Regions from separate parts of the Streptomyces sp. Ag82_O1-12 genome, predicted to be linked through region 2. Evidence: riboswitches for the same ligand, from Rfam matches in the RefSeq annotation. Region 2 holds a riboswitch; each other region holds the start of a gene.

Region 1 (5,644 bases), 4.0 Mb from region 2:
GTAGCGGCGCAGTCGGGTCGTGGTGTTGTAGTTGGCGCCGTAGCCCGCGTAGTACGTCGTGAGGTGGTCGTACTCGTCGAGGGCCCCGCCGCGCGGAGTGGCGAAGAGGTCGTGCGGAGAGCGGACGTCGGTCGCGTTCCAGAAGTTGTTGAGGTCCGAGACCCGGTCGTTGACCCCGCCCTCGGAGACGGGGGTCGCGGTGTACTCGATCAGGTACGGCCCTTCGAGCCGCTGCCTGAACCAGACGGTCGCACCGCTCGGCACGTCGATCTCCAGGACGCCGCGCGAGGCGGTGACCGTGCCGCCGTCCTGGAGTTCGGGCACCCATTGGGTGAGGCCGTGGCAGAAGTCGTCATGAGCGATGAGCCGTCGGCGCCCGGGGGCGGCACTCGCGCTCCCCGTCGGGGCGATGGCCGCCAGAGCGGCTCCTGTCGCCAGGGCTGCGAACGTTCTGCGGGTGGTCGGCACGGGACACAGCTCCTTCAGAAAGCGCTTGCATTCACGATGTGATCACTGTGTCTCAACTGCCGCCCCCTGTCGATCCCTTGAGGCGCCGGGCGCGGACACACCGAAGGCCGGACCCGGGGATCGGGGTCCGGCCTTCGGAGGCGTGTCAGGCAGGTGGTCGTGCGGTCGGTCAGCCGACGGAGACGCCGTGCGAGCGCAGGAAGGCGACCGGGTCGACGTCGGAGCCGTAGTCCGGCGTGGTGCGGATCTCGAAGTGCAGGTGCGGTCCGGTCACGTTGCCGGTCGCGCCCGACAGGCCGACCTGCTGCCCGGCCGTCACGGTCTGGCCGGCCGAGACGGAGAGCTGGGACAGGTGGGCGTACTGGGCGTAGTGGCCGTCGTTCAGCTTGATGACGACCTGGTTGCCGTACGCGCCGCCCCAGCCGGCGGAGACGACCTCGCCCGGACCGACGGCCTTGAGGGAGGTGCCGGTCGGGACGACGAAGTCGACACCGGTGTGGTAGCCGCTGGACCACATGCTGCCGGACATGTGGTACGGGGTGCCGACGGTGGCACCGTCCACCGGGAGGGTGAAGCCACTGGAGTTGCTCTCGGCCGCGGGCTGGGCGGCGGCCGGCTTGGCGGCGGTCTCCGCCTTCGGGGCCGACTCCTCGGCGGACGACTTCTGGGCCGAGGCCTTCGGAGCGGCCGGGGCCGAGGCCTTCGGCGCGCCCGCGGCCTTCTTGCCGATCGACAGCTTCAGGCCCGGGTGGATCAGCGACGGGTCGGAACCGACGGCGTCGCGGTTGTCCGAGTAGAGCTTCTTCCAGCCGCCGTCGACGTTCTGGTCGTCGGCGATCTTCGCGAGGTAGTCGCCGGCCTTCACGGTGTACGAGCGGGCGCCGTTGGCCTTTTCGGCGGCCTTCTTCTCGGCGGCCGGAGCGGACTGGACGGCCTTTTCGGGAGCCGACTGCGGGGTGGCGGCGTGGGCGCCGGCGGCCCCCATGAGCGGCAGGGCGAGGGCGGCTCCGCCGGTTCCGGCGACGGCGATGGAGCGGGTGAAACGCTGGGTCTTGGGGCGGCGGTGCTTACCCTTCGCGGGCATGGCGAATTCCTCTCCGTCGCCTGCGAGGTGAGCTGTCGGGTGCGAGCTGGAGATGCCCGGCCGCGCCGTGGCGCGACTTAACCCCAAGCCGTTCCGGGAACCGGAACAGGCGTCTTACCTGTGGGTCCCCCGCTCCTGCCGTACGTCGGGTCAGTGTGTGGGGCTCCGGGCGGCGGCAGGATTAGGCGTCCGTCCGGATTGGTGTGGAACGTAAGCGACCACGACGCAATAGGACAAGCTTGCGGTTGCCCGTGACGGTGTTTTTCCTGACGCGTCGGCACAAGTGCCGTCACCGAGCGTGGATTACCGATCTCCGCCATTCGTCAATGGGCCTGAATAACGCCAGAATTACGTGAACATGGCGACAACACATCGTCACGAATATGACGATGGTCACGCACCCCGGCCTCATCTCCTTGACGATCGGGGCACGTTATCCCTTAGCGGCCTAAGCTCCCTATTCGGACAGAACGACTACTTCCGCTTAAGCCGGACGACCGCGGCGTCCAGATCCCCGCGCAGGCCGACGCGAAGTCCGTGATGCAGCAGTACGGCCCCTCGGTGAACTTCGCCCGTTTCGAGGCATTCGTACGAGGATGCCGGGTCGAGACCGCGCAGCAGGAGCGCCGGCACGGGCTCGCCGTAGCGCTGCGCCTGGAGCCAGGCGAGGACGACGATCTCGTCGCCGAGGACGTACTGCACGGCACTGGCGCCGCCCTCCGGGGGACGCAGCCGGTACAGGTCGCCGCGCTGCACCACGGGCCGGATCTCCTTGTAGAGCGCCACCCACTCCCGCGCCTCGGCGAGCTCCTCCTCCGTCCACCGCGTGAGGTCGCCGCCGACGCCGAGCACCCCGGCCATGGCGCTGACGAACCGGAACCGCAGGGAGCTGGCCCGCTGGTTGAGCATGGCGTTCGGGCTGTCGGTGACCCAGGCGGCCATGACCCGGGCCGGGTGGATCTGACTGAAGCCGTGCTGGATGGCGAGCCGGTCGAGCGGGTCGGTGTTGTCCGAGGTCCACACCTGGTCCGTGCGGCTCAGCACACCGAGGTCGATCCGGCCGCCGCCGCCCGAGCAGGACTCGAAGGCCACGCCCGGGTGGGCGGCCCGAAGCCGGTCCAGCAGGGCGTACAGGCCGTGCACATGGTCGACCCACAGCCGCTGCGGGTACGGGTCGTCCGGCCAGCCGGCGTCGGTGAAACAGCGGTTGAAGTCCCACTTGACGTAGTCGACGGGAGCGCTGGAGAGAAGCCCGTGGAGCTGCTCCCAGAGGTACTCCCGGACGTCCTCGCGGGCGAGGTTGAGCACGAGCTGATTGCGGAATTCCGTCCGCTTTCGTCCTGGTTGGTACTGGACCCAGTCGGGGTGCGCGCGGTACAGGTCGCTGTCCGGATTGACCATCTCGGGCTCGACCCAGATCCCGAACCGCATGCCCAGGCCGTGCACATGGTCGGCGAGCGGCTTCAGTCCGCCCGGGAAGCGGTCGGGGTTGGGGGTCCAGTCGCCGAGCCCGGCCCGGTCGCTGGTGCGCGCCCCGAACCAGCCGTCGTCGACGACGAACAGCTCGACTCCCATGGCCGCGGCCCGCTCGGCGAGCGCCCGCTGCTGCTCCTCGGAGATGTCGAACTCGGTGGCCTCCCAGGAGTTGAACAGCACCGGCCGGTCCCGCTCGGCGTCCGGGACGACATGCGCCCGCTGGTAGGCGTGCCAGGCGCGGCTGGCCCCGCCGAAGCCGCCGTCGCTCCAGAGCCCGGCGAAGACGGGGGTCGTGTACGACTCCCCCGTGCCCAGCGTCAGCAGGCCCGAGTCGTCGTGGCCGGCGCCGCCGGTGATCTGCACGCGCGCGTCCGGCAGCTGGGCCACGGCGATGCGCCACGACCCGGACCAGCCGAGGGCGCAGCTGTAGACCTCGCCGTGCTCCTCGGTGGCGTGGGTGTCGAGGGCGACCCACGGCAGGTGCTGGTGCGAGGTGTGGCCGCGGCGACTGCCGATGACCTTCTCGCCGTGGGTGAGACCGGAGCGCGTCAGCCGGGACTCGGCGCCCCAGCGGCCGTGCAGCTGGGACAGCCGCCAGGCGTCGCGGTCGGGAAGGGTCCAGGTGGCGGAGTCGGCGCGCAGCAGTTCGAGGGCCGGCCCGCGGTTGGCCAGGGTCACCCACCGCTCGACGACGTCCGTCGAGGAGCGCATGCGGTAGTGCAGCGTGATGGCGAGGTCCCCGTCACGGAACCGGAGCCGCAGCTCGCCGTCCTCGGTGTCGTACCCCTCATGGACCCACTCGGTGCCGCGCCGCCCGGCCGCGCGCACGGACAGGGCGGGGCGGACGAAACGGGGTCCGCCCTCGACCGGGTACTCCTCGCGTCCGTCGAGCGGGGACTCGAAGGGCCAGTAGTCCGGCAGCGGCCGGACGGCGAGGGCCTCGGCGTCGGCGAGGCCGATCCGGGGGCCCCAGTGCAGGTGCAGCAGCTCGTCCCGGTCGGTGACATGGACGGCGTAGCTGCTGGCCGGCCCGGAGAGCACCCACGTACAACCGTCTTCAGAGATGTCCAGCATCGCGCCCTCACAGATTCGAACAAGCCCGACCAGGTGCGACCAGGCGGCAACATCATCAAGGGCCGCGGGGGCTCCGGGCAACGCCCTGTGGACAACTCATTGCCCCAGGCAGGCATGTCGTATCGTCGAGTCGTGCCCGCCGACGAGCCGCGGCGGCGGCGCCGAAGGGGAGGAGCCCTCGTGACACAGCAGGTCCCGTCGACCGAGCCCGAGCTGGCCGGAGTGCGCAACTTCCGTGATGTGGGCGGACTTCCGACCGTGGACGGACGGCGGGTGCGCCAGGGAGTGCTGTTCCGCAGCGGCCACCTCGCCCATGCGACCGGGGAGGACGCCGCCTTCCTGACGACTCTGGGCCTGCACACGATCTTCGACTTCCGCAACGCGGCCGACCAGAAGCTCGAAGGGCCGGACGTCGCGCTGCCCGGCGTGCGCAATGTGAACCTGCCGCTGAGCGACCCCGCCGACGGCGCCGAGTTCTGGAAGATGGTCCGCGACGGCGACCTGGACCAGCTGCGCGAGATCCTGTCGGACGGCAAGGGCGCGGGTCGCATGATCGCCTCGTACCGCACGATCATCAAGCACCGCACGGACGAGCACTCCCGGGTGCTGCACGCGCTCGCGCAGGACAGCGTCCCCGCGCTGATGCACTGCGCTGCGGGCAAGGACCGCGCGGGTCTGTCGGTCGCGGTGACGCTGCTGGCGGTGGGCGTCGAGCGCGAGGCGATCGTCGAGGACTACCTGAAGTCGAACGCCAAGCACCGCCGTTACAAGGTGCACCGCAGCAGCTCCGCCGCCTCGGCCTACTCCCCCGAGGTCATGGAGCTGCTCAGCCCCCTCTTCGACGCGCGCGCCGAGTATCTGACGGCGGCCTTCGACACCATCGAGGAGACCTGGGGCGGCGTCGACGCCTACCTGGAGAAGGGGCTGGACCTCACCCCGGAGACCCGGGAGCGGCTGCGCGAGCGGCTCCTCGCCTGAGAGGCCGGGACAGGGGCTACTTCGCGCCGAGCGCGAAGAGCAGGTACACGAACGCGGCGAAGATGTGGCCGGCGATGAGGTAGACGAACAGCCTCACCCACAGGGCGCGGGGGAACTTCTCCTCCATGTCGCTCATGACGCGTCTCCAGGGGTGGGGCCCAGGCACAGTGCGGCCGTGGGGCTCTGCAGCAGGGTGTGGACGAAGAGCAGGTCGACGCCGTCGTGGTCCTCGGCCGCGATCCGGTGCGGGGTGAGCGAGTCGAAGTGGGCGCTGTCGCCGGCCGCCAGCCGGTGCGTGGTGTCCCCGAGGCGCAGCCGCAGCCGGCCGCGCAGCACATGGAGCCACTCCTCGCCGGGGTGGACGCGTACGACGTCGCCCTGGGAACCGTGGGGGACGTGGACCCGCAGGGCCTGCATCCCGCGGCCCGGGGCGCCGGCCTGCCAGTAGGTCCAGCCGCCGGCCGCCGTGGGTTCCATGTCGGCCGCGCGGATGACGGCGTCCCGTCCGGCGACCGTCTCGCCGAGCAGTTCGGCGACGGTCGTACCGTAGACCCGGGCGAGCGC
Region 2 (5,644 bases):
CATGACGTAGTGCAACCGCTGCCGGATCTGCTGCTCGGCGTACGCGTCGTCCTGCCAGCGCGCCTTCAGGTCGCGCAGCCGTTCGACGCGCTCGCGGGCCTGCTGCTGTTCACGCTGGAGGTCGTCGATCTCGGCGCGCTGCGAGACGTACTCCCGCATCGGGTAGGCCAGGGCCACGATCAGCGAGCACAGCACGAGGGCGAGCAGCGCGGCCCGGCCGGTCAGCCGCGAGCGGCGGGCCTGGCGCTTGGTCTGGGAACGGTAGACCCGGGCCGCGGTCTGCTCACCGAGCAGCCGGATCCTGGTCGCGGTGGAGAACCGGTCCCGGTCCTTCACGGCCATCTGTCCGCCTCCCGCTCCACCGTCATACGCGCGTACGTCCCCGGACACGGTACGGGACCGAGTACGGGGACGTACGTACGACGCTGCCTCTTGTGGCCGGGGTCAGCCCTTGAAGCGCGGGAAGGCGCTGCGGCCGGCGTAGACCGCGGCGTCGTCGAGGATCTCCTCGATGCGCAGCAGCTGGTTGTACTTGGCGACGCGCTCGGAGCGGGCCGGGGCGCCGGTCTTGATCTGGCCGCAGTTGGTGGCGACGGCCAGATCGGCGATGGTGACGTCCTCGGTCTCGCCGGAGCGGTGCGACATCATGCACTTGAAGCCGTTGCGCTGGGCCAGCTCGACGGCGTCCAGGGTCTCGGTGAGCGAGCCGATCTGGTTGACCTTGACCAGGAGCGCGTTGGCCGCGCCCTCCTCGATGCCGCGGGCGAGGCGCTCGGGGTTGGTGACGAACAGGTCGTCGCCGACGAGCTGGACCTTGTCACCGAGCTTGGCGGTGATGGTCTTCCAGCCCTCCCAGTCGTCCTCGAACAGCGGGTCCTCGATGGAGACGAGCGGGTACGCGTCGACGAGCTCCGCGTAGTACTCGGTCATCTCGGCCGCCGAGCGCTGCTTGCCCTCGAAGGTGTAGACGCCGTCCTTGTAGAACTCGGAGGCGGCCACGTCGAGCGCCAGGGCGATCTGCTCGCCGGGGGTGTAGCCGGCCTCGTTGATCGCCTCGAGGATGAGGTCGAGGGCCTCGCGGTTGGAGCCGAGGTTCGGGGCGAAGCCACCCTCGTCGCCGAGACCTGTGGCCAGGCCCTTGCTCTTCAGGACCTTCTTCAGCGTGTGGTAGACCTCGGCACCCCAGCGCAGGGCCTCGGAGAAGGACTCCGCGCCGATCGGGGCGATCATGAACTCCTGGATGTCCACGTTGGAGTCGGCGTGCGAGCCGCCGTTCAGGATGTTCATCATCGGCACCGGCAGCAGGTGCGCGTTGGGGCCGCCCAGGTAGCGGAACAGCGGCAGGTCGCTGGCCTCGGAGGCGGCGTGGGCGACGGCGAGCGAGACGCCGAGGATGGCGTTGGCGCCGAGGGAGCCCTTGTTGTCGGTGGCGTCCAGGTCGAACATCGCCTGGTCGATCAGGCGCTGCTCGGTGGCGTCATAGCCGACCAGCTCCGGGCCGATCTGCTCGATGACCGCGAGGACGGCTTTCTCCACACCCTTGCCGAGGTAGCGGTTCGAGTCGCCGTCGCGGAGCTCGATGGCCTCGAAGGCGCCCGTGGAGGCGCCGGACGGGACGGCGGCACGACCGGTGCTGCCGTCGTCGAGGCCGACCTCGACCTCGACCGTGGGGTTGCCTCGGGAGTCCAGGATTTCCCGGGCTACGACGACGTCGATGGACGGCACGAGCATCTCCTTCTTATGTGACGCGGTGACGCGGGTCGCGTGGACCCGGCGAGGTGCGGGCCCGGTGGCTCGCGACATGAGCCTAACCGGCTCGGGACGATCGGCCACCGGGTCGCCCACCCCATGGACAGAACCGAGAGTAAATTGTTTCCGAACGGAACAAAGCCGGTTGCCGAAAAACCCCGCCCCGGTGCGTACGGGGGATGACGCACCGGGACGGGGAGCCTGTGGACCCTGGGCGGGTCCGGGCGGGCCGGAACCCTGGCGGGTCCGGTGAGCCGCTGCTTACTTCAGGTGCAGCTGCTGGCCCGTGTAGATGAGGTCGGCATCGTCGATGATGTCCTTGTTCAGCTGGTAGAGCTTCTCCCAGCCGCCCTTGACCTTCTTGTCCTCGGCGATCGAGCTGAGGGTGTCACCCTTGACGACCTTGTACTCGCCGTCGCCCTTCTTGACCTTCTTGCCGGTCGGGGTGGTGACGGTCTTCTTGGCCTCCGGGCGCTCGTCGGAGCGGGAGGCCGGCTGCTGGGTCTCACGGGACTCGGTGCTCTGCTGCTGGCTCTGCGAGGAGCTGCCCGAGTCGTTCGTGGAGCCGCCGCCGGTGTAACCGGCGCTCGACAGGCCCTTGCCGCAGACCGGCCAGGCGCCCTTGCCCTGACCCGCGAGAACCTTCTCGCCGATCTCGATCTGCTGCTCCTTGGTGGCCTGGTCGGCGGTGGCGGCGTACTTGGTGCCGCCGTAGCCGGCCCAGGTGGAGGCGGAGAACTGCAGACCGCCGTAGTAGCCGTTGCCGGTGTTGATGGACCAGTTGCCGCCGGCCTCGCACTGGGCGACGGCGTCCCACTCGGAGGAGGTGGCGGCGGAGGCGTTGCCGGCCGCCATCAGCGGGGCGGCGACGGCGGCACCGGTGACACCGGCGATGGCGATGGCCCGAGAGGCCTTGGACGGACGGCGGTGCGTGCCCTTGCCGGAAAACAGCATGGTGGATCCCCTCACCGACGCCTGCGAGGTGAGCTGTCGGGTTCGGGCCGGTTGAGTTGCCCGGCCGCGCCCCTCCCGGGACACGGCTTCACCCCAAGCCCTTCCGGCACAACTGTCCGGTCGGGCACCTACCTTGGGTCCCCCGCTCCTGCCTACGGCGCTTGACGCGACGACTGTTCCCGTACGGCCGCTGGCAGGATTCGGCGTTGCGGCAGCCGGGGCTCGCGGTGACGAGCGGTCACGACCGTAGACACGCGATCCACGGAATCTCAAAGACGATCAAGGCTTCTGAGATCTATCTCTCACGGGCCCCAAACAGGACATTCGCCGCGAAATATGACGCGAACTCGCGCGGTTTCGGGGCGACTTCCGCCCCCGTTTCCGCACTGCCCGAACGGCTACTTCTCGTCCCCTTCGCCCTCCACCGTGAGCTTCTGACCGGGCTGGATGAGGTTCGGGTCGGTACCGACGGCCTTCTCGTTGCCCACGTAGAGCGCGTGCCATCCGCCGCTGACGTCAAGGGAGTCGGCGATGGACCAGAGGCTGTCGCCGACTCCCACGATGTAATCGCCCTGGACGGCGTCACCGGAGCCCTCTTCGGAGCCCTCGTCACCGCCCGAGGCGTGACGGCCCGTGGACTCGTCCGCACGGCCGCTGTCGGACGGGAGGGATTCGTCGGCACTGGGGCCGCGATGGCGGCCGGAGCCGGTGTCGGTCAGCGCCGAGGATTCGTCACCCTGCCGCGCGTTGCCGGCCTCGCCGCTCTCCGGAGTGGCCGACGGAGAACCACCGGACCCCTGGTCCCGCGACGCGGAGTCAGCGGATTCAGACGACTTGTCCGACTTAGTCTTTTCATCCTCCGTGTCCGACGACGTGTCCGACGGCGTGTCGGACGACGACGGGGACGAGGAAGGGCTCGCGGAGGGCGACGACCCGAGCGAGTCGAGCAGGCCGGGCGAGTCCGTCGGGCCGGACGAGTCGGATGAACCGGACGCGCCGGAGTCCGAGTCCTTGCCCTGCTCGAGCCCGGAGAGCAGTCCGCAGGTGCGCCACGCGCCGACCCCCTGGTCGGCGAGGATTCTCTCGGCCACGGCTATCTGCTGGGAGCGGCTGGCCAGGTCGGCGCTCGCGGCGTAGTCGAGGCCGCCGTGGTTCTCCCAGTCCTCCTGGGACAACTGCAGGCCACCGTAGTAGCCGTTGCCGCTGTTCTGGCTCCACGCGCCGCCGGTTTCGCAGTCCGCGACCCGGTCCCAGGTCGTGCCGTCGGCCGCACTGGCGCCGGAGGCCCCGAGGAGCGGGATCGCGATGGCGGAGCCGGTCACTCCGGCCGCCACGAGGAGAGCCGGAGCCTGGCGGGGGCGACGGTGCCGACCGTTCCCGGAGAGCATACGGAGACCTTTCGCGAGACAGCAGTGACCGACGCGGCGTGATTCCCCGCCGCGTTGATGGGTGAACGTATCGGCAGTCGATCACTTGTCACAAGTTCATGCCGCGCAGATCACGTGAAGATCACAGGTCTGATGTTTCGTCACGTCCAGCCGGTGCTACCGGTGCGAACTCCACCGGCAGCGTGCGCAGCCCCCGCATGATGAGGCCGCCGCGCCACCGCAGCTCGGCCGGATCCGCGGCGAGCCGGAGGTCCGGGAGGCGGGTGAGCAGGGTGGCGAGCGCGGTGTGGCCCTCCAGACGGGCGAGCGGGGCGCCGAGACAGTAGTGGATGCCGTGGCCGTAGCCGAGGTGCTGGTTGTCGCGGCGGGAGAGGTCCAGCACGTCCGGATCGGCGAACCGCTCCGGATCCCGGTCCGCGGCGGCCAGGACCACGAGGACGGGGTCGCCGGCCTCGATGCGCTGCCCGCCGAGGGTGAGGGACTGCGTGGCGAAACGCCAGGTGGCGAGTTCGACCGGGCCGTCGTAGCGGAGGAGTTCCTCGACGCCGGTCTCCAGGAGGCCGGTCTCCCCGGCGGCGAGGGACGCCTGGAGCCGTGTGCGCTGCCCGGGGTGGGTGAGCAGGGCGTAGGTGCCGTTGCCGATCAGGTTCACGGTCGTCTCGAAACCGGCGAACAGCAGGATGAAGGCCATGGCCGCCGCCTCGTTCTCGGTGAGGTGCTCACCGTGGTCGGACGCGCGGATGAGACCGGAGATGAGGTCCTCGCCGGGGGCGGCCTCGGCGGGCAACGCCTCCCGCTTGCGGTGGATGAGGTCGGCGAGGTAGCCGCGCATCTTCTTCACGGACCGCGCGACGCCGCCCCTGGGACCGCCCTGGTGACGGATCATCATGCCCGCCCAGTCGCGGAAGTCGTCCTGGTCCTCGCGCGGGACACCGAGCAGGTCGCAGATGGCGTAGATGGGGAGCGGGAACGCGAACTCGTGGATCAGGTCGGCTGACCCCTTCTCCGCGAACCCGTCGATGAGGGTGTCGGCGAGCTCCTGCACCCGCGGCGCGAACTCGGCGACCCGGCGGGGCGTGAACGCCTTGGACACGAGCCGCCGCAGCCGGGTGTGGTCCGGCGGGTCGATGTTGAGCAGATGCGTCATCAGCTCGGCCTTGCGCTCCCCGGGGATCCCGGTCTTGCCCTTGGCGTGCGCCGGTTCGTCGTGATGCGCGGGGTTCTTGGAGAGCCGGTGGTCGGCGAGCGTCTGCTTGGCGTCGGCGTACCGCGTGACCAGCCAGGCCTCCACACCGCTGGGGAGCCGCGTCTTGTGGACGGGGCTGTGCTCGCGGAGCCAGGCGTAGGCGGGGTAGGGGTCGCTCGCGAACTCCCAGGTGAAGAGGTCGGGAGTGGTCGCGGGTGTGCTGGGCTGGGGCTGGTCGGTCACGGCTCGACGGTATCCGGCTTCCGGGAGCGCTCTTGCCTCGGTCGCGGCTGGGCTGGGCTTTCCTGGGGCTGGCCGTCCGTCTTCCTGACTCCCGGCGCCCAGCGTTCGGCTCATGGCTCCTGGC
Region 3 (5,644 bases), 600 kb from region 2:
AAGACCGTACGGGCGGAGCTGCCGGCCTACGCCGTGGCCGGCTGGCTGACCCCGGCCGAGCCGTACGCGCTCGGCTCGATGCGGGCCCGGCGGATCGCCCGGCAGTACGCCCGCCGGCACGCGGGCAGGGCGGCGGCCCGGGAGGTGGCCCGGTACGAGGCGTACGCGACGTCCCTGGCATTCCTGCGGCACCGGGCCCGGCGGGGCAGCCCCGGGGCGGACTTCGCCACACGGGAGCGGGAACTGCTCGGCGAACTGTGGCGGCGCCGGGAAGTGGCCCGCCCCGCGCTGGACCACGCGGGCCGGATCACCGCCCCTCCGGTCCCGGTGACGGCCCCGCCCTGGCCGGTCTACGGGGTGTACGGGTACGGCCACCAGCCGGCGAGGTACGTCCACCAGCCGGCGCCGTACCCCGCGTACAACCCCTACCGCTCCGCCACGTACAACCCCTACCGCCCCTAGGGCTCCGGGCCCCGCTCAGACCGAGCCCCGCTCAGGCCGGGCCCCGCTCAGGCCGGGCCCCGCTCAGGCCGAGGCCTCCGTGAGCCGTTCCACCTCGGCCGCCGAGAGCGTCAGCTCCCCGACGCCGAGCAGCGCGGGCAGCTGCTCCACCGTCCGCGCGGAGGCGATCGGCGCCGCCACGGTCGGCTGGGCGGCGAGCCAGGCGAGGGCCACGGTGGCGACGGGAACGTCACGCGCCCCGGCGACCTCGTCGAGGGCGTCGAGAACCCTCCGCCCCCGCTCGGTCTCCAGATGCTTGGCGGCGCCGCCCGCCCGCGCGCTCTCGACCTCCGTACCGGGCCGGTACTTGCCCGTGAGGAAGCCGGACGCGAGCGCGTAGTACGGAACGGCCGCGAGGCCGGCCCGCTCGGCGAGGTCCTGCAGCTCGCCCTCGTAGGTGTCACGGGAGACCAGGTTGTAGTGCGGCTGGAGGGCGACGTACCGGGCGAGGCCCTCGCGGTCGGAGAACTCCAGGGACGCCCGCAGCCGCTCGGCGGAGATGTTGGAGGCGGCGATGTGCCGCACCTTGCCCGCCTTCACGAGTTCGTCGAGCGCGCCGATGATCTCCTCGACGGGCACGTCGGGCTGGTCGAAGTGCGTGTAGTACAGGTCGATGTAGTCGGTGCGCAGGCGCCGCAGGGAGGCGTCGGCGGCGGCCTTGATGTTGGCGGCGGACAGGCCCTGGAAGTCGGGGTGCTGGCTGACCTTCGTGGCGACGACGACGTCGGAGCGGTTACCGCGTGCCTCGAGCCACGCGCCGAGGATGGTCTCGGACTCGCCGCCCTGGTTGCCGTCGACCCACGCCGAGTAGACGTCGGCGGTGTCGACGAAGTTGCCGCCGGCGGCGGTGTAGGCGTCGAGGACGGCGAACGAACGGTCCTGGTCGGCGGTCCAGCCGAAGACGTTGCCGCCGAGGGAGAGGGGGAAGACCTCGAGGTCGGAAGTACCGAGCTTGCGAAGAGACGTCATGCTCGGTGTCAACGACCGCGCAGGAACACCTCATTCCGCAACGGACGCAAAACTCCCGTAAACACCACGCCACACCACAGGACGCCACGCCACGCGACGCCACGCCACGCGACGCCACACCACTCCGCGCCACACGACACGACGCCACGCCACACAGCAAAGCCGGCGGCCCTGAAGTCGACAGGTCGTCGTCAGGGCCGCCGATGCTTCAACGAACACGCACTGCTTACGGAGTCAGTCCCTTGCCCCGCAGCCAGGCCATCGGGTCGATGCCACTGGCGGAGCCACCGGAGTGGACCTCGAGGTGCAGGTGCGCCCCGGTCACGTTGCCGGTGGCGCCCACGCGGCCGATGACGTCGCCGGTGCCGACCTTCTGGCCGACGCTGACGCCGATGGAGGACTGGTGCGCGTACCAGATCTCGGTGCCGTCATCGAGGGTGAGGACGGTCTTGTAGCCGTAGGAGCCGTTCCAGCCCGCCTCGGTGATCGTGCCGCTGTGCACAGCCTTGATCGGCGTGCCCGTGGGGGCGGCGAAGTCGAGACCGGTGTGGTGGCCGGAGGACCAGTAGGCGCCGGCCTCGCCGAACGTCGAGGTGAGGGTGTACGAGGAGGTCGGCAGCGTGTACTGCTTGGCGAGGGCGGCGAGCCGCTCGGCCTCGGCCTTCTTCTTCGCCTCTTCCTCGGCCTTCCGCTTGGCCTCGGCGGCCTTGGCCTTGGCTTCCTTCTCCGCCTTGGCGACCGCGTCCTTGGCCGCCTTCTCGGCGGCGGCCGCGGCGTCCTCGGCGGCCTTGGTCTCGATCTGCTCCTGCTGGTGCTCGACCTGGGCCATGATCCGGGCACGCAGCGCGTCACCGGCACCGGCGCGGGCGCCGGACGTGCCCTTCGCGGTGTCCGCGGTGGCGGTGCCGAGGCTGCTGAGCGGGGTGGCGGAACCTTCGGGGGTGTCGTCGTCCGAGATGAGGGAACCCACCGAGGGCAGGTCCGGCACGGAGATGGACACCGGGGGCTTGCCGGTCTGGGCACTGGCCATGCCGCCGGCACCCACGGCGGCTATGACGCCGACGCCCAGGACGGTGGAGCTGCGGGCGAGACCTCCGCCGCGCTGCTTGGTGACGCGATGCCGGCCACGGACGGGACGGATGGATTCCTCGGTGGGGTTCCACTCCTGGAACGGGCCCTCGTCGGTGCGCTGACCGTCGAAGCCGAAGGTGTCGTTCTCGCGCTTCGGCGCGTACGGGGCCGCGGGGGCAGGCCGGTTGGACGCCACGTGGGCGTGCTCCTTTCCTTCCTTCTCGCCTACCGGGTTAGCTGACGGGTTCGGAGCAGGAAGGTCTCCTACGCGCGTATACCTGCCGTGCTTCCACGGTGGTATCCGCCCGATTCACCCCAAGTGGTGGTTCCCCGGTTCCCTTTCGGGATTCGGCGCGTGCGCACGGAGCCGCCTTCTGTGACGGCTGGGACGACCGCGCTGCGTTATCGAACGTTAATGGAGGCGCGAGGGGTATTCCAGCGATTCCACTTGATCATTAACCTTTTTCGCGCGGACTTACCTGCCATGACCGGCTTAAATCGGGCGAGTTGGCCGCATCGTAAGTGACTGACGGGTTTTGACGGTGTGTCAGTTGTTATGCGGAACGGGGTGGTTCGCTCACCGAACGTGATCAGGTGTCGAGGAACGCACCGAGGGCCGGAACCCTTTCGGATTCCGGCCCTCGGCCTTCAGTAGCGGGGACAGGATTTGAACCTGCGACCTCTGGGTTATGAGCCCAGCGAGCTACCGAGCTGCTCCACCCCGCGTCGTTGTGTCACCAGTGTACGCCATCCGCGGGACCACTCGCACACACCCACCGACCGGGCCGTGCTCAGCCCGGCAGATGACGGTTCGGGGCCTTGGCCCGCTCCTCGTGTTCCGGGAGGACGACGACCTCCACCCCCTCGGCCGCGAGGAGGCCGCTGCCGTCGGCGTCGGTCACGAAGGTGTCCGGCTCGCGCCAGGCCGTGACGACCCGCCGTACGCCCGCGTCGAGGATCAGCCGGGCGCAGGGAGCGGGGCGTGAGGCGCGGCGGGCGCACGGCTCCAGGCTGCTGTACACCGTCGCGCCGGGCAGGCGCGGGTCGGCCGGGTCGAGCTTGGCGAGGGCCGCCTCCTCGGCGTGCACGACCGGGTCGCCGGCCTCGCGGGAGTGACCGCGGGCCAGTTCCGTGCCGTCGGCGGCGACCACGAGCGCGCCCACGCTGAACGCCGTGTCCGACGGCGGGCAGCGCTCGGCCAGTTGGCAGGCTAGGGCCAGCCAGTGATGGTCGGCGGCGGTGGGGAGCCGGCCGGTGCCCGGGGCGGTCGGCTCGTAGCGCATCAGGACGACGTCCTCGATCTGCCGCGACTCCAGCAGCCGGAGCCGGCCGCCCTGGTAGCCGCCGGGGCCGAAGAGACGGGGGGCCCGGGGGTCGCCCACGAAGAGCGGGGCGAGGACCAGCTGGAGTTCGTCGGCGAGGCCCTGGGTGAGGAGCTGGGTGTGGATCAGGCCGCCGCCCTCGACCATGAGCCGCCCTACGCCCCGGACGTCGTGCAGGTGCGTGAGCAGCCGCCGCCAGTCGAGGTCGTCGCCGAGCGGGACGACGTCCGCCGCCAGGCCCAGGGCGCGGGCACGCTCGGCGCCCTGGTCGGTGGTGTAGAGGACCTTCTCCCCGCCGGTGTGCCAGAAGCGGGCGTCCGGGTCGAGGTCGCCGGAGCCGCTGACGGTGACCTTGAGGGGGTACTCGGGCTTGCCCGCGGCCGTGCGGGCGGCCCGGCGCTTCTCCGAGTTCACTAGCAGCCGCGGGTTGTCGGCGCGGATGGTGCCGGCGCCGATCAGGATCGCGTCGACGCAGGCCCGGACCTCGTCGACCCGGTCGAAGTCGGCCGGGCTGGACAGGAGCAGCCGGTCGGGTCCGGTGTCGTCCAGGTAGCCGTCGAGGGAGACGGCGGCGGACAGCAGGACGTACGGGTGAGGCATCGGTGCTCCGCGGCTGGTCGGGACGGCGGGACGGGACAGGGCTTGGTTCAAGTTTGAAACAAACCTACACTGGCGGCATGACGACTCGCTGGCTCAGCCCCGATGAGCAGCGCGCCTGGCGCGCTTACATCGCCGCCTCGCTGCTCCTGGAGGACGCGATCGACCGGCAGCTCCAGCAGGACGCCGGCATGCCGCACCTGTACTACTCCATCCTGTCGGTCCTGTCGGAGTCCCCGGAACGGCGGCTGCGCATGACCGATCTCGCCGAGCGGCTGAAGATCACGCGCAGCCGGCTGACGTACGCGGTCACGCGGCTGGAGAAGGACGGGATGCTGCGGCGCGAGGCCTGCCCCCACGACAAGCGGGGCAGCATCGCGGCGCTGACGGACGAGGGGTTCGCCGTGCTGGAGCGGGCGGCGCCCGGGCATGTCGAGACCGTGCGGGGCTTCCTGTTCGACCGGCTCAGCGAGGAGCAGGTGGGGCAGCTGGAGGACATCTCCGCGGCGATCGCACAGGGGCTCCAGGAGGACGGGACCCGGCCGGCGGCGGACGACGTGCCATGGCGGCGCAGGTCGTCGCCGGCCTGTTCGTGACGCGCGTCACACAGAGTCGGATCCTCATTGCTTCAAATTTAAAGCACGAGTAGGGTCATGATCGTGGATCTGCTTCAAATCTGAAGCAATACGGCTGTGCAGCCGAACAGGAAACGGAACCCGGAGGCCCCGCATGCCCGACACCCCTGCCGTCATCGCCACCCCGCGCTCCCGCGTCCGGGTCCCGCTGCGCTTCCACGACGGCTACGAGGCCGACGCCGAGCTCGTCACCTTCCACGGGCTGGCCGACGGCCAGGAGCACGTCGCCGTGGTCCTCGGCGAGCCCGGCCCGGTCCCGCTGGTGCGGCTGCACTCCGAGTGCCTGACCGGGGACGTGTTCGGCTCGGCCCGCTGCGACTGCGGCCCGCAGCTGCGCGAGGCGGTCGAGAGCATCGCCGAGCGCGGCGGCGTGCTCCTCTACCTCCGCCAAGAGGGCCGGGGCATCGGCCTCTACAACAAGCTCGACGCGTACGCCCTCCAGGACGAGGGGCTCGACACGTACGAGGCGAACGCGGCGCTCGGGCTGCCCGAGGACGCCCGCGACTACACGGCCGCGGCCCAGATGCTCAGGGCCCTGGGCATCGGCGA
Region 4 (5,644 bases), 1.5 Mb from region 2:
CAGCACGGACAGCGTGCCGCTGCACTCCGGCGCCCGGGTCCGGGCCAGCTGCCCGACGAGCCGGTTGATCCACTCCTGGGCGAACCGGTCCCGGCGGCCGGTCCTGCGGTACTGCGCGGACTTCCACTCCATGAGCGTGCGCAGCGCGGCCGGATCGCGTTCGTCGAACACGAAGCGCAGCTCGCCGGCCTGCCGGCCCAGCCTGCGCTCCTTGGCCAGCGTGGTCTTCAGGAACTTCGGCGACTGCGCGCGCAACACCGACTCGTACGTCTCGTAGCCCTTCTCCACGTCGATGACGTAGGTGGCGTACTCCTCGGCCGCGTACCGGACGAACAGCCGCTGCTCGGCCTCCAGATTGTCGAAGGCGAAGCTCGACAGCGAGCATGCCTTCAGCAGTTCGCCCGTCTCCAGGTCGAGGCCGGGCCGCAGGATCGCGCCCTGCGCGTCGGAGACACCGAGCCCGATCGCCCGGCCCTGGCCCAACGGGCCCCGCTCGTAGGGCAGGAAGCCGACCGGCTCCGGCCCCTCGTACACCACGGCGATGCGGGCCCCGGGCCTGACCCGGCCGACCGCCTCTGTGAACTCCGGCTCCATGAAAGGGTTGCGCGGTGCCTCCGAGGCGGCGCGCAGCGCACGCCAGCGCTCCCTCTCCCCTTCGCCGAGCTCCCCGTGCCCAGCCACGCGAATGCGCCCACTGCTCAACCTGACCCCCCGATCAAGTCCCCCCTGGACACTTGGAAGGTACCGCTCTATGCGGCCCCAGGGGTAGGTAGCGGAGCATGTTGTTGCCAACTGGTACAGAGGCCTTCAACCGGGCAATCGGCGTCCACCGAGCGATGAAACGAAGGGCCGCACTGTCCGTATTCTCTGATCATGGCCGCACCCCTCGCATATTCACTCATCGCCACCGACCTGGACGGGACGCTGCTGCGCGGCGACGACACCCTCTCCGACCGGTCCCTCGCCGCGCTCGCGCGGGTGGCGGACGCCGGTGCCCAGCACCTCGTGGTGACGGGCCGGCCGGCGCCGAGAGTGCGGCCGCTCCTGGACGACCTCGGGTGCACCGGGCTCGCGGTGTGCGGGCAGGGCGCTCAGGTGTACGACGCCGGCGCGGACCGGCTGCTGTGGTCCATCACCCTGGACCGGGAGCTGGCCGAGGCCGCCCTCGGCAAGATCGAGGCCGAGGTGGGGCAGGTGTACGCGGCGGTCGACCAGGACGGGGTCGACGGGCTCACGCTGATCGAGCCGGGGTATCTGATGCCGCACCCGACCCTGCCCGCCGTGCGCGTCGACCGGCGCGAGGAGCTGTGGGGCGAGCCCATCAGCAAGGTGCTGCTGCGCCATCCCCATCTGTCGGACGACGAGTTGGCGGCGACGGCCCGCTCGGTGGTCGGCTCGCTGGCGACGGTGACGATGTCGGGGCCCGGCACGGTCGAGCTCCAGCCGTGCGGGATCACCAAGGCCACGGGTCTCGCGCTGGCCGCCGAGCATCTGGGGCTGCGGCCGGCGGACACCATCGCCTTTGGTGACATGCCCAACGACATCCCGATGTTCGACTGGGCCGGCCACGGCGTCGCGATGGCGAACGCCCATCCCGAACTCAAGGCCGTGGCCGACGAGGTCACCCTGTCGAACGAGGACGACGGCATCGCCGTCGTCCTCGAGCGACTGCTGGGCGGTACGGCTCAGTACGGGCCGTTGACGTTGTCGATCGAGCCGTAGCGGTCGGCCGCGTAGTTGCAGGCCGCCGTGATGTTGGCGACCGGGTCGTACGGGTCGAAGGAGGTGCCGTCCACGTGGTAGGCGGCGAACGTCGGGTCGATCACCTGGAGCAGGCCCTTGGACGGGGTGCCCGCGACGGCGTTGGAGTCCCAGTTGTTGATGGCCTGGGGGTTGCCGGACGACTCGCGCATGATGTTGCGGTAGATGCCGTCGTAGGAGCCCGGGATCCCCTTCTGCGCCATGATGTCCAGCGACTCGCGGATCCACCCGTCGAGGTTGTCCGCGTAGGTCTTCGCGGACGCCTGGGTGGCCTGGGCGACGCCGCCGGCGGGCTTGGCGGCCGGCTTGGCGGGGGCGGACGACGGGGTCGCCGTCTTCTTCGCCGCGTCCGTCTTGGTGGTCTTCACCGTCAGCTTCAGACCCGGGTGGATCAGCTTCGGGTTGTCGCCGACGGTGGCGCGGTTGTCCTTGTAGAGCTGCTTCCAGCCGCCCGAGACGTCGTACTTGTCCGCGATACGGGCGAGCGAGTCGCCCTTGACCACGGTGTACGTGAGGGACTTGGCGGGCTGGGCCGCCCGCGGCACGGACTGTGCGGCGGCGGGTGCGCTCTGGGGCTCGGCGGCACTCGCGTGGGTGGCGCCGAGAAGCGGAAGGGTGAGTGCTGCTCCGCCGGTACCGGCGGCGATGATGCCTCGGGTCAGCGGGTTGGTTCTGGGGCGACGGTGCTTGCCTCGTGCGGCCATGGCGATGTTCCTCTCCGGCGCCTGCGAGGTGAGCTGTCGGGTTCGGGCCGGGAGGTGCCCGGCCGCGTACGGCGCTGTGTGCCGTGCGCGGCTTCACCCCGAGCCGTGCCGCTGTGCGGACCGGCGACTTACCTGGGTCCCCCGCTCCTGCCCTGCGTGAGTGAGTCGGTTCCGTGGGAAGTCCGGGCGGCGGCAGGATTAGGCGTCCGCCGGACAGGGCCGGAACGTATGCGAGAGCACATGTCGGGAACAAGCACCTCAGTCACATATCGCGCGGTTGACCTTGGTCGGGGGTGTTTGGGCCGCTTGATCCTTTGCGGGAGCCAAGGCTCAACTGGCTTTCGGGGGAAGGCGTTAGGGGCAGCTGTCGCGGGGAGGGGGAAAAGCGGAAGGAGTGATTCAACTCACTGATCACGAGTCCGTAGGGCAATTTCCGCCAAGGGGAATTCACCGACTCATCACGGCAAATCGTGCATAACTCGCTACCCCTGGGTAAGTCGATAAATATCTGTTCTTATAGGTTGATCGAAAACATAACGGTCGTGATCGGATACCACCCGGCCTGTAGTCATGGGTGCTGGCGGTGATCGAAACGTGACCGGATACGCTGACTCGAGTGAGGGCAGCGACCTATCGACAATCCGCGTAACCACCGGCAGACACAGCAGACAGGAGACCCCTCGTGACCGACGTCGGGCCGTTCGGGCTGAGCGTGCGGGACCAGGCTCTGGAAGCCGATGTCCAGGCCGGACTGGCGGCTGTCGAGGAAGGCTTGCTCGAGGCCACCAAGAGTGAGGTGCCCTTCATCACGGAGGCCGCCCAGCATCTGGTCCGGGCCGGCGGCAAGCGGTTCCGCCCGCTGCTCGTGATGCTCGCCGCCCAGTTCGGGGACCGCCACGCGCCCGGCATCGTGCCGTCGGCCGTCGTCGTGGAGCTGACCCACCTCGCCACGCTCTACCACGACGACGTCATGGACGAGGCCGCCGTGCGCCGCGGCGTCGCGAGCGCGAACACCCGCTGGGGCAACTCCGTCGCGGTCCTCACCGGCGACTTCCTCTTCGCCCGCGCCTCGCACATCCTGGCCGACCTCGGCCCGGAGGCCGTGCGGGTGCAGGCCGAGGCGTTCGAGCGGCTGGTGACCGGCCAGATCCTGGAGACGGCCGGACCGCAGGACGGCCGCGACCCCGTCGAGCACTACCTGGACGTGCTGGGCGGCAAGACCGGCTCGCTCGTCGCGGTGTCGTGCCGGTTCGGCGCGATGATGTCCGGCGCCGACGAGACGGTCGTGGACGTCCTGACCCAGTACGGCGAGCGGCTCGGCGTCGCCTTCCAGCTCGCGGACGACGTCCTGGACATCGCCTCCGACTCCCACGAGTCCGGCAAGACCCCCGGCACCGACCTGCGCGAGGGCATCCCCACGCTGCCGGTGCTGCGCCTGCGCGAGCGGGCGGCCCGGCTCGGACTCGCCGAGGACATCGCCCTGTGCGAGCTGCTCGACTCCGACCTCACCGACGACGCACGGCACGCCGAGGCCCTGCGCCTGCTGCGGGCCCACCCGGCGTTGGAGCAGGCCCGGCAGGACACCGTCCGCTACATCCAGGACGCCCGCTCGGCGCTGGCACCGCTGCCGGAGTGCACCGCGAAGGCGGCGCTCCTGGAGCTGAGCGACGCGGTGGTGCACCGGGCCGGCTGACACGTCCGACCCGTACGACCCCTACGGGTCGGGGGAGAAGCCGCCCCGCCGTGTCATACCCCAGCAGTACACGGAGTTGAGCCCGGGGTCTGACGTATCTCCCTGGCCGATTTGGTCAGATGGTGACCACGGAAAACACCACTCCTCACCTGTTCGGGTGAGAATGGCGGCTCAGGGACGAGTGCGTGGACGACACGGACAGCCGCCGCCGACCACGGAGGTAGGGCACACATGGCACCGTACGCATCCGACGACAGCACGACCGCCGGGGAGGTCGACGAGCAGCGCTCCGGGCGGCGCAAAGCCGCGCGGTACGTCGTCCCGGTCACGGTGATAGGGGTGGCGGCCGCGACGATCGGGCTGGTCCCCGCACTCGCCGACTCCGGTGACCCCGACCTCCCGGAGATCACCGCGCAGCAGCTCATCGAGAAGATCGCCACGTCGGACGTCCAGCAGGTGGCCGGCACGGTGAAGATCAGCACCGACCTCGGCCTGCCGAACCTCGGCGGCCTGGAGTCCGGCCTGCTCTCCGGCGCCGCGGGCCAGGGCGAGGGCGGCTCCTCCGCCGACCCGACGGCCAAGCTCACCGAACTCGCCTCCGGCACGCACACCCTGCGCGTCGCCGCCGACGGCCCCGACCGGCAGAAGCTGTCGCTGCTGGAGAACGCCGCCGAGTACAGCATCATCCACAACGGCAAGGACGTCTGGGGCTACGACAGCAAGTCCAACGAGGTCTACCACGGCACCTCTTCGAAGAGCCCGGAGCGCGGCAAGGACCAGCAGCCGCCGGCCACGCCGAAGGACTTCGCCGAGGAGGCCCTGAAGGCGGTCGACGACACGACCTCCGTGACCGTCGACGGCACCGCCCAGGTCGCCGGCCGGGACGCCTACAAGCTCGTCGTCAAGCCGAAGCAGTCCGGCTCGACGGTCGGCGCGATCAGCGTCGCGGTGGACGCGAAGACCGGCATGCCGCTGAAGTTCACCCTGACCCCGGCGAGCGGCGGCGCGGCCGTGGTCGACGTCGGCTTCACGAAGGTCAGCTTCGCCAAGCCGGCCGCCTCGACGTTCGACTTCACCCCGCCCAAGGGTGCCAAGGTCACCGAGGAGAAGGACGCCGGCAAGGACTCGGAGAAGGCCCCCGGCAAGGCCTTCGGCAAGGGCGGGGCGCGTGACCACGCCCCGAAGGCCGGGGAGGACTTCGGCCAGGGCCTCGACGGCATGAAGACCATCGGCGAGGGCTGGAACGCCATCGCCACCTTCGACACCGGCGGCGAGGGCGTGCCCTCCGGCGGGGCCGGCGGCGACCTCGGCGGCTTCATGGACTCGCTCGGCGACAAGGTCCACGGAAAGTTCGGCTCGGGCACGGTCTTCTCGACCCGCCTGGTCAACGCCCTCATCACGGACGACGGCAAGGTCTACGCGGGCCTGGTCACCAAGGACGCGCTCGTGAAGGCGGCCGACGCCGGGAAGTAGGTCCCGTAGGCGT

Evidence for each region. A riboswitch is a leader RNA that binds a small molecule or an ion and turns the genes downstream of it on or off. The one in region 2 is predicted to bind cyclic di-AMP.
Region 1: it holds a riboswitch for cyclic di-AMP, as region 2 does, so the genes downstream of both, QOL88_RS34005 (M23 family metallopeptidase) here and QOL88_RS15930 (LysM peptidoglycan-binding domain-containing protein) in region 2, are expected to answer to the same signal.
Region 3: it holds a riboswitch for cyclic di-AMP, as region 2 does, so the genes downstream of both, QOL88_RS18760 (M23 family metallopeptidase) here and QOL88_RS15930 (LysM peptidoglycan-binding domain-containing protein) in region 2, are expected to answer to the same signal.
Region 4: it holds a riboswitch for cyclic di-AMP, as region 2 does, so the genes downstream of both, QOL88_RS23225 (transglycosylase SLT domain-containing protein) here and QOL88_RS15930 (LysM peptidoglycan-binding domain-containing protein) in region 2, are expected to answer to the same signal.

Annotation. Positions count from the first base shown of each region.
Region 1 covers NZ_FXUW01000001.1:7,466,188-7,471,831, reverse strand. Annotated here, with positions in the region: gene QOL88_RS34010 (DUF6250 domain-containing protein) at 1-468, opposite strand, end outside; gene QOL88_RS34005 (M23 family metallopeptidase) at 638-1,552, opposite strand; cyclic di-AMP (ydaO/yuaA leader) riboswitch at 1,557-1,718, opposite strand; gene QOL88_RS34000 (alpha-galactosidase) at 2,027-4,102, opposite strand; gene QOL88_RS33995 (tyrosine-protein phosphatase) at 4,283-5,080, shown strand; gene QOL88_RS33990 (DUF6126 family protein) at 5,097-5,216, opposite strand; gene QOL88_RS33985 (helix-turn-helix domain-containing protein) at 5,213-5,644, opposite strand, start outside.
Region 2 covers NZ_FXUW01000001.1:3,500,115-3,505,758, forward strand. Annotated here, with positions in the region: gene QOL88_RS15920 (FtsB family cell division protein) at 1-342, opposite strand, end outside; gene eno (phosphopyruvate hydratase) at 445-1,725, opposite strand; gene QOL88_RS15930 (LysM peptidoglycan-binding domain-containing protein) at 2,011-2,703, opposite strand; cyclic di-AMP (ydaO/yuaA leader) riboswitch at 2,707-2,873, opposite strand; gene QOL88_RS15935 (LysM peptidoglycan-binding domain-containing protein) at 3,102-4,091, opposite strand; gene QOL88_RS15940 (cytochrome P450 family protein) at 4,213-5,520, opposite strand.
Region 3 covers NZ_FXUW01000001.1:4,099,145-4,104,788, forward strand. Annotated here, with positions in the region: gene QOL88_RS18750 (PrsW family intramembrane metalloprotease) at 1-462, shown strand, start outside; gene QOL88_RS18755 (aldo/keto reductase) at 526-1,470, opposite strand; gene QOL88_RS18760 (M23 family metallopeptidase) at 1,697-2,737, opposite strand; cyclic di-AMP (ydaO/yuaA leader) riboswitch at 2,749-2,905, opposite strand; tRNA gene QOL88_RS18765 (tRNA-Met) at 3,194-3,267, opposite strand; gene QOL88_RS18770 (dihydrofolate reductase family protein) at 3,333-4,463, opposite strand; gene QOL88_RS18775 (MarR family winged helix-turn-helix transcriptional regulator) at 4,541-5,056, shown strand; gene QOL88_RS18780 (GTP cyclohydrolase II) at 5,190-5,644, shown strand, end outside.
Region 4 covers NZ_FXUW01000001.1:5,047,149-5,052,792, forward strand. Annotated here, with positions in the region: gene QOL88_RS23215 (GNAT family N-acetyltransferase) at 1-681, opposite strand, end outside; gene QOL88_RS23220 (HAD family hydrolase) at 874-1,722, shown strand; gene QOL88_RS23225 (transglycosylase SLT domain-containing protein) at 1,686-2,465, opposite strand; cyclic di-AMP (ydaO/yuaA leader) riboswitch at 2,469-2,646, opposite strand; gene QOL88_RS23230 (polyprenyl synthetase family protein) at 3,148-4,158, shown strand; gene QOL88_RS23235 (LolA family protein) at 4,390-5,631, shown strand.